4 regions of the Nocardia sp. NPDC049526 genome follow, and region 1 is predicted to be linked to each of the others. Evidence: riboswitches for the same ligand, from Rfam matches in the RefSeq annotation. Region 1 holds a riboswitch; each other region holds the start of a gene.
The links. Region 1 has a riboswitch for S-adenosylmethionine ahead of ACIBW7_RS04520 (aminotransferase class V-fold PLP-dependent enzyme). Riboswitches for the same ligand answer to the same signal wherever they lie in the genome.
Positions count from the first base shown of each region.

Region 2: another riboswitch for S-adenosylmethionine. It lies ahead of ACIBW7_RS32000 (homoserine O-acetyltransferase); the one in region 1 lies ahead of ACIBW7_RS04520 (aminotransferase class V-fold PLP-dependent enzyme).
Region 3: another riboswitch for S-adenosylmethionine. It lies ahead of ACIBW7_RS27270 (amino acid ABC transporter permease); the one in region 1 lies ahead of ACIBW7_RS04520 (aminotransferase class V-fold PLP-dependent enzyme).
Region 4: another riboswitch for S-adenosylmethionine. It lies ahead of ACIBW7_RS41570 (rhodanese-like domain-containing protein); the one in region 1 lies ahead of ACIBW7_RS04520 (aminotransferase class V-fold PLP-dependent enzyme).

Region 1 is NZ_JBITMA010000001.1:1,033,835-1,036,031, reverse strand. It holds gene ACIBW7_RS04520 (aminotransferase class V-fold PLP-dependent enzyme) at 1-1,180, opposite strand, end outside; SAM riboswitch class IV at 1,226-1,339, opposite strand; gene ACIBW7_RS04515 (LysE family translocator) at 1,453-2,088, shown strand; gene ACIBW7_RS04510 (DHA2 family efflux MFS transporter permease subunit) at 2,133-2,197, opposite strand, start outside.
Region 2 is NZ_JBITMA010000012.1:17,533-19,729, forward strand. It holds gene ACIBW7_RS32000 (homoserine O-acetyltransferase) at 1-1,043, opposite strand, end outside; SAM riboswitch class IV at 1,403-1,513, opposite strand; gene ACIBW7_RS32005 (TetR/AcrR family transcriptional regulator) at 1,557-2,197, opposite strand, start outside.
Region 3 is NZ_JBITMA010000009.1:123,773-125,969, forward strand. It holds gene ACIBW7_RS27265 (hypothetical protein) at 25-738, opposite strand; SAM riboswitch class I at 1,071-1,164, shown strand; gene ACIBW7_RS27270 (amino acid ABC transporter permease) at 1,174-2,169, shown strand; gene ACIBW7_RS27275 (amino acid ABC transporter ATP-binding protein) at 2,166-2,197, shown strand, end outside.
Region 4 is NZ_JBITMA010000027.1:159-2,355, reverse strand. It holds gene ACIBW7_RS41575 (O-succinylhomoserine sulfhydrylase) at 1-857, opposite strand, end outside; gene ACIBW7_RS41570 (rhodanese-like domain-containing protein) at 854-1,270, opposite strand; SAM riboswitch class IV at 1,285-1,401, opposite strand; gene ACIBW7_RS41565 (hypothetical protein) at 1,467-1,922, opposite strand.

The DNA of each region.
Region 1 (2,197 bases):
CCAGCCGATCCACATCGGCGGAGCTGGTGCCGAGGCCGATGCTGGCACGCAGCGCACCGTCCAGGCCGAGCCGCTCGAGCAGCGGGTGGGCGCAGAAGCGGCCGTCGCGAATGCCGATGCCGTGTTCGGCGGAGAGATAGGCCGCGACGTGTCCGGGGACGAATCCGTCCAGCGTGAAGGCGACAATGCCGACGGTGTCGGGGCTGTCGTCCCAGATGCGCAGCAGGTTGACGCCCGGAATCGCGGACAGCCCGGCACGCAGGCGATCGGCGAGCAGTCGCTCATGCGCGGCAAGGGTTTTCGGATCGATCGCGCACAGCGCGTCACATGCGGCGGCGAGTGCGGCCGCGCCCAGCACATTCGGCGAACCGGCCTCGTGACGCTGTGGTGCCGATGCCCATTCCGCGCTGGTAGTGGTGACCTCGCGGACCGCCCCGCCGCCCGCCAGATACGGTTCGGCGGCATCGAGCCAATCCCGGCGTCCGACAAGCACTCCCGCGCCGAACGGTGCGTAGAGCTTGTGGCCGGAAAAGGCGAGGTAGTCGATTCCGGTGGCGCGCAGGCTGATTCGACGATGCGGTGCCAGTTGCGCGGCATCGACCAGGATCCGCGCACCGCACTGGTGCGCGATGGTGGCCAGGCGCTCGAGTGGCAGCACCTCACCGGTCACATTCGACGCGCCGGTGACCGCGAGCAATGCCGCCGGCCTACTGCACAATTCGGCGATCAGCTGGCGGATCGTCTCCTCGACGGTCGCCGCGGCCTTGACGACGCGACGACCGTGCCGGGTCCAGGGCAGGAAGTTCGCATGATGTTCGATATCCAGCACCACGGTGTCGCCGGGCACACAGGCGGCGAGCAGATTCAGCGAATCGGTGGTGTTGCGGGTGAACACCACCACCTGGTCGTCGGCGGCGTCGAGGAAGCGGGTGACCGAGCCGCGCGCGGCCTCGTAGCACTCGGTGGAGATCCGCGAGGCGTAACCGGCACCGCGGTGCACGCTCGCGTAGAACGGCAGCAGCTGCTGCACGCGGTCGGTGACCTGCGCCAATGCCGGTGCGCTAGCGGCGTAGTCGAAGTTCGCGTAGGTGGTCGTTCCGCCCTGTACGAGCGGCACCTGGAGGTCGTCGCCGGAAACCCGGGCGAGGGCGGCACAGCTCTGCTCAACTACAGCGGTCATCACAAATCCCATCGGCTGTGGGACCCGAAATCAGGTGATCATCCGAGTCCGCGCTTGCCGCACCCGGTCGGGCTGCGGCCCGGTCGTCACCCGGAGCACCCCGCCGCGGAGGAGGGTTGCCGACCAGCTAGCCGGGGCTTGACGCTGGTACTCATGACCTGAACCGAGATTGGCAGATGCCACACCGTCCTGTCAACCGAATCATTTCTGCATACACATGCAGTCGAATAAATAACCTTGCAATGCCGAGCGATGTGCGATCTGATCGAGAGGTGACGCTTTCCCTGCTGCTCAGCTTTATCGGCCTGTGCATTCTGCTGTCGATCACGCCCGGCCCGGATTCGTTCCTGGTGCTGCGTTTCTCGATCGTGGACGCGCGACCCGGTATCGCCGCGGCGATCGGCTCGGCATTGGGCGGGATCGTGTGGGCGGTGGTGGTCGCAGCGGGCGTCGCCGCCCTGCTGGAACAGTCCGCGACGGCCTACCGGACGCTCAAGGTCGTCGGCGGAATCTACTTGGTGTACTTGGGAATTCGGGCGCTGATCGATCACCGCAAGCAGCGCGGGGCGGGCACCGCCGCGGCGTCCGGACAGTCGGCCGCGCAGGCTCCCGCCTCGATCCGCTCGGCATTCGCCGCAGGTCTGGTGTCGTGCATGTTCAACCCGAAGGTCGGGCTGTTCTACCTGGCGGTTCTGCCGCAATTCCTCACCGATGTCACCTTTCTGAACACCCTCGCCCTCGGCGCCATCGAATGCTCCATTGCCGCCGTCGAGATGATCCTGCTCGCCGTGCTGGCGTCACGAGCGGTTGCGATGTTGCGCCGCCCACAGGTTCGCGATCGGCTCGAACAGATCAGCGCGGCCATTCTCGCCGCGCTCGGCATCGGCACGGCCGCTTCTGCCGCGTGATCCGTCATGCGCCTGGCCGGCCGCCGCCGACCAGGCGCACGGCGTCACTGGTTCAGCTGAATCTCCTTGCGCCACAGCAATAGTGACGCGATAAATGAGATGACCGACG
Region 2 (2,197 bases), on a different contig from region 1:
GTGAGGAAGCCGTCGTGGCCGTCGCGGGAGTGCACGATCTCCAGGCCCTCACAGCCCGGCAGTCCGTCGGCCAGTTCCTGTTGAGTCCGCAACGGGTACAAGCGATCCGAGTCGACGCCGCCGACCACGCACGGTACCGGGGTGGCGGCGAGTGCGGCCGCGATACCGCCGCGCCCGCGGCCGATATCGTGTCGGTTCATCGCCTCGGTCAGCAGGACGTAGGTGGCGGGATCGAAACGGCTGCAAAGCTTTTCGGCCTGGTGGTCCAGATAGCTCTGCACCGCGTAGCGGCCGCCGTTGCGTGGATCCTCGTCGCCCTGCGCATTGTTCTCGAAGCGGTGATCGAGTTCGCCCTCGGTGCGGTAGGTCAGGTGCGCGATGCGGCGGGCGATGCCCATGCCGGTCGTCGGGGTGCGGTCGGTGTCGTGGTAGTCGCCGCCCTGCCAGTCGGGATCGGCCTTGATGGCGGCGATTTGCGTTGTCTGCGTGCCGATCTGGTCGGCGGTGGCGCGTGCGCCGACGGCGAGCACCAGTGCGGATGCGACCCGCTCCGGCGCGCCGACCATCCACTCCAGCACCCGCATGCCACCCATCGAACCGCCGACGACGGCGGCCAGGCGTTCGATGCCGAGCAGATCGAGCAGTGCCGCTTCCGCGGTCACCTGATCCCGGATCGAGATCTCCGGAAACCTTGCACCCCAAGGCTTTCCGTCGGGTGCCAGCGTCGAGGGGCCGGTGCTGCCCTTGCAGCCGCCGAGCACATTCGTCGCGATGACGCACCATTCGTCGGTATCCACCGGTGCGCCCGGCCCGACCAGGCCGTCCCACCAGCCGGGCAGCGGATGGATGTCGTCGGGCACCCCGACGACATGCGAATCGCCGGTCAGCGCGTGCTCGACGAGCACCACATTGTCCAGTGCGGGGGAGAGCTCACCCCAGCGCTGCACGGCCAGATGAACGTCCGGGATGACCGCGCCGGTCTCCAGTCGCACATCCCCGATGGCAATGATGCCGAGCCTCCCGTCCGGCGGTGGCAGGGCCACCGCGGACGAACGCGCGGTACTGGTGGGGTCGGTCACGGTCACGACTCCGCCTCGCTAGCGCTCGGCTCCGTCGCGACCGAGGGTGTTGTGTTGATGGTTCGCTCGCTGCGCTCGCTCACGACGTCGCCGCCGTGAAACCGACCCGCCGCGCACAGTGCGTCGCCGATACCGGGGGTATCACGAGGGAACGCACATCCCCGATGTTAGCTACCCGGCTGAACCGGGCCGCGGTCCGGTAGACCGGGAGTGCGGCCGCGGACGCGATGGGGTCACTCATGTCGTGCTCCAAAGGGTTGTTCGCCGGCAGGTCTTATCGAGGTGCGGGTAACGGACAACAACTCATCGGAAATACCTCCTGAAGTGCGCGCTTGCCCTCGACCATCGAGAGCCCGGTCATCACCCGGAGCACCCCACCGCTGCTGGAGGGTTGCCGTCCAGCAAGCCGGGGCTTCGCGCTGGCACTCATGACCTGACGGACATGGTAACCGGCGCGCGGTCGGCGACTGAAATCCGTTACCGGGTTTCCGCCGGTTCGGTCGCAGGCTGCCCGGTGCACACGCGCATGAACTCGTCGAACGACGTGGTGAATCCGGTGCGGGCCTCCGCGGCGGCCGCGGAGGTGTCCTCCTCGTCGAAGATCGAGTTCTGGCACTCCATGCTGAGGTGGCCGATCAGCTGCCAGGCGCCGACGACCAGTCGTACCGGTAGCGCGTCGGGCTGGGTGCCGAGTCGCTCGGCGATCACGTCGGCGATCGCGGCGTTCTTATCGTCGGCCAGTTCCATGCTCTGCGCACTGACCGTCGGACTGCTGCGCAGAATCCGCTGCATCTGCTGGAAGCGCCGGAACGACAGCGGTCCCTCGACATTCACCGCGGCTTGGTCGACGACCAGCAGGAAGGCCTCGCGCAGCGATTGCAGCTCATTGCCGGTGACCGGGAGTCCGCGCAGGCACTCGGCGATCGCGAGTCCGAAGTCCTTGACCGGCCCGAGGACGATGGCCTCTTTGCTGTCGAAATACCGATTGATCGTGCGCGGGGAAACATCCGCGCGGTCCGCGATCTGTTCGACCGTCGTCGCTTCGAATCCCTGTGCGTCGCACAGGTCGAGCGCCACCTCGATGATGCGCAACCGGGTCTGCTGCTTCTTGCGCTCGC
Region 3 (2,197 bases), on a different contig from region 1:
TCCACCTGATCTTGATCGGACCGCTCAGCGCACCGAGGTGAGTCCTATGGTCGGGAGGAAGAAGCAGGACTTGGTGCCGTTGTCCACGGTGCCGAAGACTGCGGCGAGTACAGTGCCGGATCCGGTGTCGACCGGAACCGCGCGCACCCCACCGACCGGGAATACGGCGACGAAGTCTTGGATGGCGCGTTCGGCCAGTGGCCTTACCTCGGCGGGGATTTCGGCGGGCACCATCGTGCGGACCACATCGGACATCGATCCCATGGCGGTGATGCCGCTGCGGCCGTTGGCCAGGTTGACCCAGGCGACGTTCATGCCCGAAGCATTCGTGCCGTCCGGGCCGAGGCCGTAGGGGACGAAGGTGAACATGACTTGGCCCGCCTTGACGGCGCTCGGGTCGAGTCCCGGAATGGCCACCGTGGTTTTGGGCCACGGCCCCGGGACTGCGCCCGCAACCGCGGGAACCAGACCGAGGCTGCCGGTGTCGGAGCAGAACGGCGCGACCGCCGGGTAGAGGAACGGGTCGATGCCCAACGTGCGCAGCGCCTCTACGACGGCTCGATAACCGGCGAACAGATCACCGGGTGCGGCCTGGGCGGGGGGTGCGGTCGCGGCCGGAACGGCTGGTGCGGGCATCGGCGCCGGACCCGCGGCGGCGATGCCGGGGACGGCGAGAGTCAGCGCGGCCGTACCGGTCGCGATGGCGGTTAGCGTGGTCAGACGGCGCAGCAGGGTCACGGCAGACCTCCTCATCGTCGGGCACGAATCGAGGTCCGAGAGTACTCCGGCAAACCTTCGCAACAGCGTCTATTCCGGCGGTCGACACATTCGCGCCGCGCGTTCCGATGGGCCGCCGCGGCGATCCGAAGGTGGGAAATTCGGACGAAGAGCACACGGAAAACCGGGTCCGAAATGCCACGATCCACTGCTCGACCGGGACAATAGTGCCTGCTCACGACCACACAAACAAGGTCTGCGCTCACGCTGATTCGTACCCTTGTGCCGGACTTCGCCTGCTTCGCATGATATTTCGGCTAGGCCCATTGACCGACCCGTGCTCGGCGTCGGACACACCATCCAGAGCGACCGAGAGACCTGGCTCGTCGACGTCGCAGCAACCCCCCGGTCACCGGGTGCGGGTGCTTCCGCCGGGAACGATGGAGGAACCGAAATATGAGCGCGTCCGTCGCATCCGATACTCCGGTATCGGATGTCCCGATACCGGCTGCACCCACCGCCACCGTAGGCACTACCGGCGCACCGGCGATCGCCAAGTCCTGGCACCCGTGGCGCTGGGTCATCAGCGCCATCGCGCTCGTGCTACTCGCGCAGTTCGTCCACGGACTGGCCACCAATCCGGGCTGGGATTGGTCGACATTCGCCAAGTACTTCACCGCGAAATCGGTGCTGTCGGCGCTGAAGGTCACCCTGGAGCTGACCCTGTGGGGCACGGCGCTGGGATTCCTGATCGGTACGGCATTGGCGATCGCCCGACTGTCGAATAATCCGGTGCTGCGGGTGATCTCGTGGGTCTATATCTGGGCGTTCCGCTCGATTCCGCTGATCGTGCAGCTGCTGTTCTGGTTCAACATCGCCTACCTGTACCACAAGCTCTCGCTCGGAATCCCGTTCGGCCCTTCCTTTCTCACCTTCGAGGTGAACGGGGTGATCAGCGGATTCACCGCGGCCGTCATCGGACTCGCATTGCATCAGGCGGCGTATGCGGCCGAGATCATCCGGGCCGGGTATATCTCGGTCGATCCTGGGCAGCTGGAAGCAGCCGCGGCACTGGGTATTCCGCGGGTACGGCAGTTCCGTACGGTCATCGTCCCGCAGGCCATGCGCTCGATCCTGCCGAATGCGACCAATGAAGTGATCAGCCTGTTCAAGGGCACCTCGATCGTGTCGGTCATGGCGATCGCGGAACTCTTCTACCAGGTCCAGGTGATCTACGGCCGCAACGGCCGGGTGGTGCCGCTGCTCATGGTGGCCACCGTCTGGTACATCGTGCTGACCACGATTCTGTCGGTGGTGCAGTTCTATATCGAACGCCACTACGCCAAGGGCGCGCACCGCACGCCCCCGCCGACACCGGTGCAGAAGGTCTGGCGCAGGCTGCGCGAAATCGCCGAAGCCGGTTCCGCCGCACCGCGCGGAGCGACCCGATGAGCGCACCGGTAGAAGTGGGCCGGGCTCC
Region 4 (2,197 bases), on a different contig from region 1:
TCGAGGAAGCGGGCGATGCGCAGTGCGGATTCGGTCGAATGACGCACGCGCAGCGGCATGGTCTCCAAACCCTTGAGCAGGGTCCATGCGTTGAACGGGCTCAGCGCCGGACCGGTATGGCGCATAAGGGTTTTCACCGGACCGTCGATGTAGTCCTGATCGCCGAGGATCGCACCGCCGAGTACCCGGCCCTGACCATCGATGTGCTTGGTGCCGGAATACACCAGCACGTCCGCACCGAGTTCGAAACCGCGCTGCAGCAGCGGCGTGGCGAAGACGTTGTCCAGCACCACTTTCGCGCCGGCGGCATGCGCGAGTTCGGTCACCCGGCGCACGTCGACCAGCGTCTGCATCGGATTGGCCGGTGTCTCGAAGAAGACGGCCTGGGTCGGCACCGAAAGCGCCTGCTCCCACTGATCCAGATCATCGCCGTCGACGAAGACCGTCTCCACACCCCAGCGCGGCAGAATCTCGTTGCACACGACGAAGCACGAGCCGAACAGGCTGCGCGCGGCCACAAGTCGATCGCCCGCGCCCAAAAGCGCACCGAGCGCGGTGAATACGGCCGACATGCCGCTCGCGGTCGCGAAACATGCTTCGGCGCCGTCGATCAGACGCAGCCGCTCCTCGAACATGGCGACCGTCGGGTTCCCGTAGCGGGAGTAGACGAAATGCTCGATATCGCCGGTGAACGCGGCTTCGGCCGCCTCGGCGCTCTCATAGACGAAACCGGAGGACAGATACAGCGCCTCGGCGGTTTCCTCGAATCCCGAGCGGCGCAGGCCACCTCGCACGCCGAGCGTCGCGGGACCGACACCCTCGGGCAGCGGCTTGTCGAACGCACCACCGGTGATCATGACTGCCGCCAGGGCAGGCCGATGGCGCGCCAGCCGGAGCCGCCACGATGTCCGAGCTCGTCGATCGGGCCTTCGAAGCCCTCCAGCACATTGAACGACGGGGCGATGCCTGCCCCGGTCGCGGCGACTGCCGCACCGATGGAACGCTGTCCGGAGCGACAGAGGAAGACGACGGGCGCTGCCGGATCGCGCCCCTCCAGCGCCTTGGTCAGCTGCTCGACGAACTCACCGTTGCGGGCGCCGTTGCTGTCGACCCATTCGATCAGCACCGTCGGCCGTTCGATCGAAGTCGTATCCGGCACACCGACGAAACGCCATTCGGCCTCGGTGCGCACGTCCACCAGGACAGCTTCGGGATTGTCCTGCAACAACTCCCACGCCTGCTGTGGGGTGATGTCACCGGCATATGTCATGCGATCCTCCTGTGAATCCACGCTTGCCGCACCTGGGTTTCGGTGCGCGGCCAGGTCGTCACCCGGAGCACCCCACCGCGGAGGAGGGTTGCCGACCAGCCAGCCGGGGCTTGGCGCTGGTACTCATGACCCGAAAATGAGATTGCCTGGGCAGGGGCCGCCATGTCAAACCCCAGTTCGCACCGCGCATAAGGAATCAACCGCAGACGATCCATCGGTCTTGGGAACGGGTCAGATTCCAGGTCGCCGGGGTCTCCCGGCCGTCGACCGCGATGGTCACCGTCGCCTTGGCCTTATCGCCGTCGACCATCGCATTCTCAATCTTGGTGACCTTGATCGACTTTCCGGCCGCGGCCCCGCCGAACTGACCCGCGAGCGACGTCTTGCTCTCGTCGAAGCCCTGACAGGCCACGCCCGGCGGCGGCGTGCTGTCGGTGGTGGCGCGGGCCTCCGCGTAGCGCTGCACCGCGGCCGCGATCTTGTCCGATTCTGTGACATTTTTCTCAGCGGGCGAAAGCACCGCACCGAGGACGATCGCGACCAGCACGACAGCGGCGAAGACGGCCGCCGCGATGAACGGCGCGATGGAGCGACGATCGGTCTGATCGACCTCGATTACGGGTTCTTCATCGGTGCCCTGCTGCTCTGTCATGGGTCGATCATCCCTGGTGGACGGCGGTATCCGGCATTCGGCCCCGGAACCTGCGCCGCCAGGATTTGATAGATGTCGGTAGAGCGGGTAGTCACGGTAGGTGGGCCGGGGCAGCAAACACCCGGTGTACGCACCGCCGCAGGGTGCGCGCTGTGCCACCGATAGAATCGCGAGACTGCGGCCTGCTGTCATAGCCGAGATGGCCGCCTGTCCGCATCAGCAGATGCGACCGAGAGGGTGCGTCAAGTTAGCCTAAGCTAAGACTGACGCCGTAA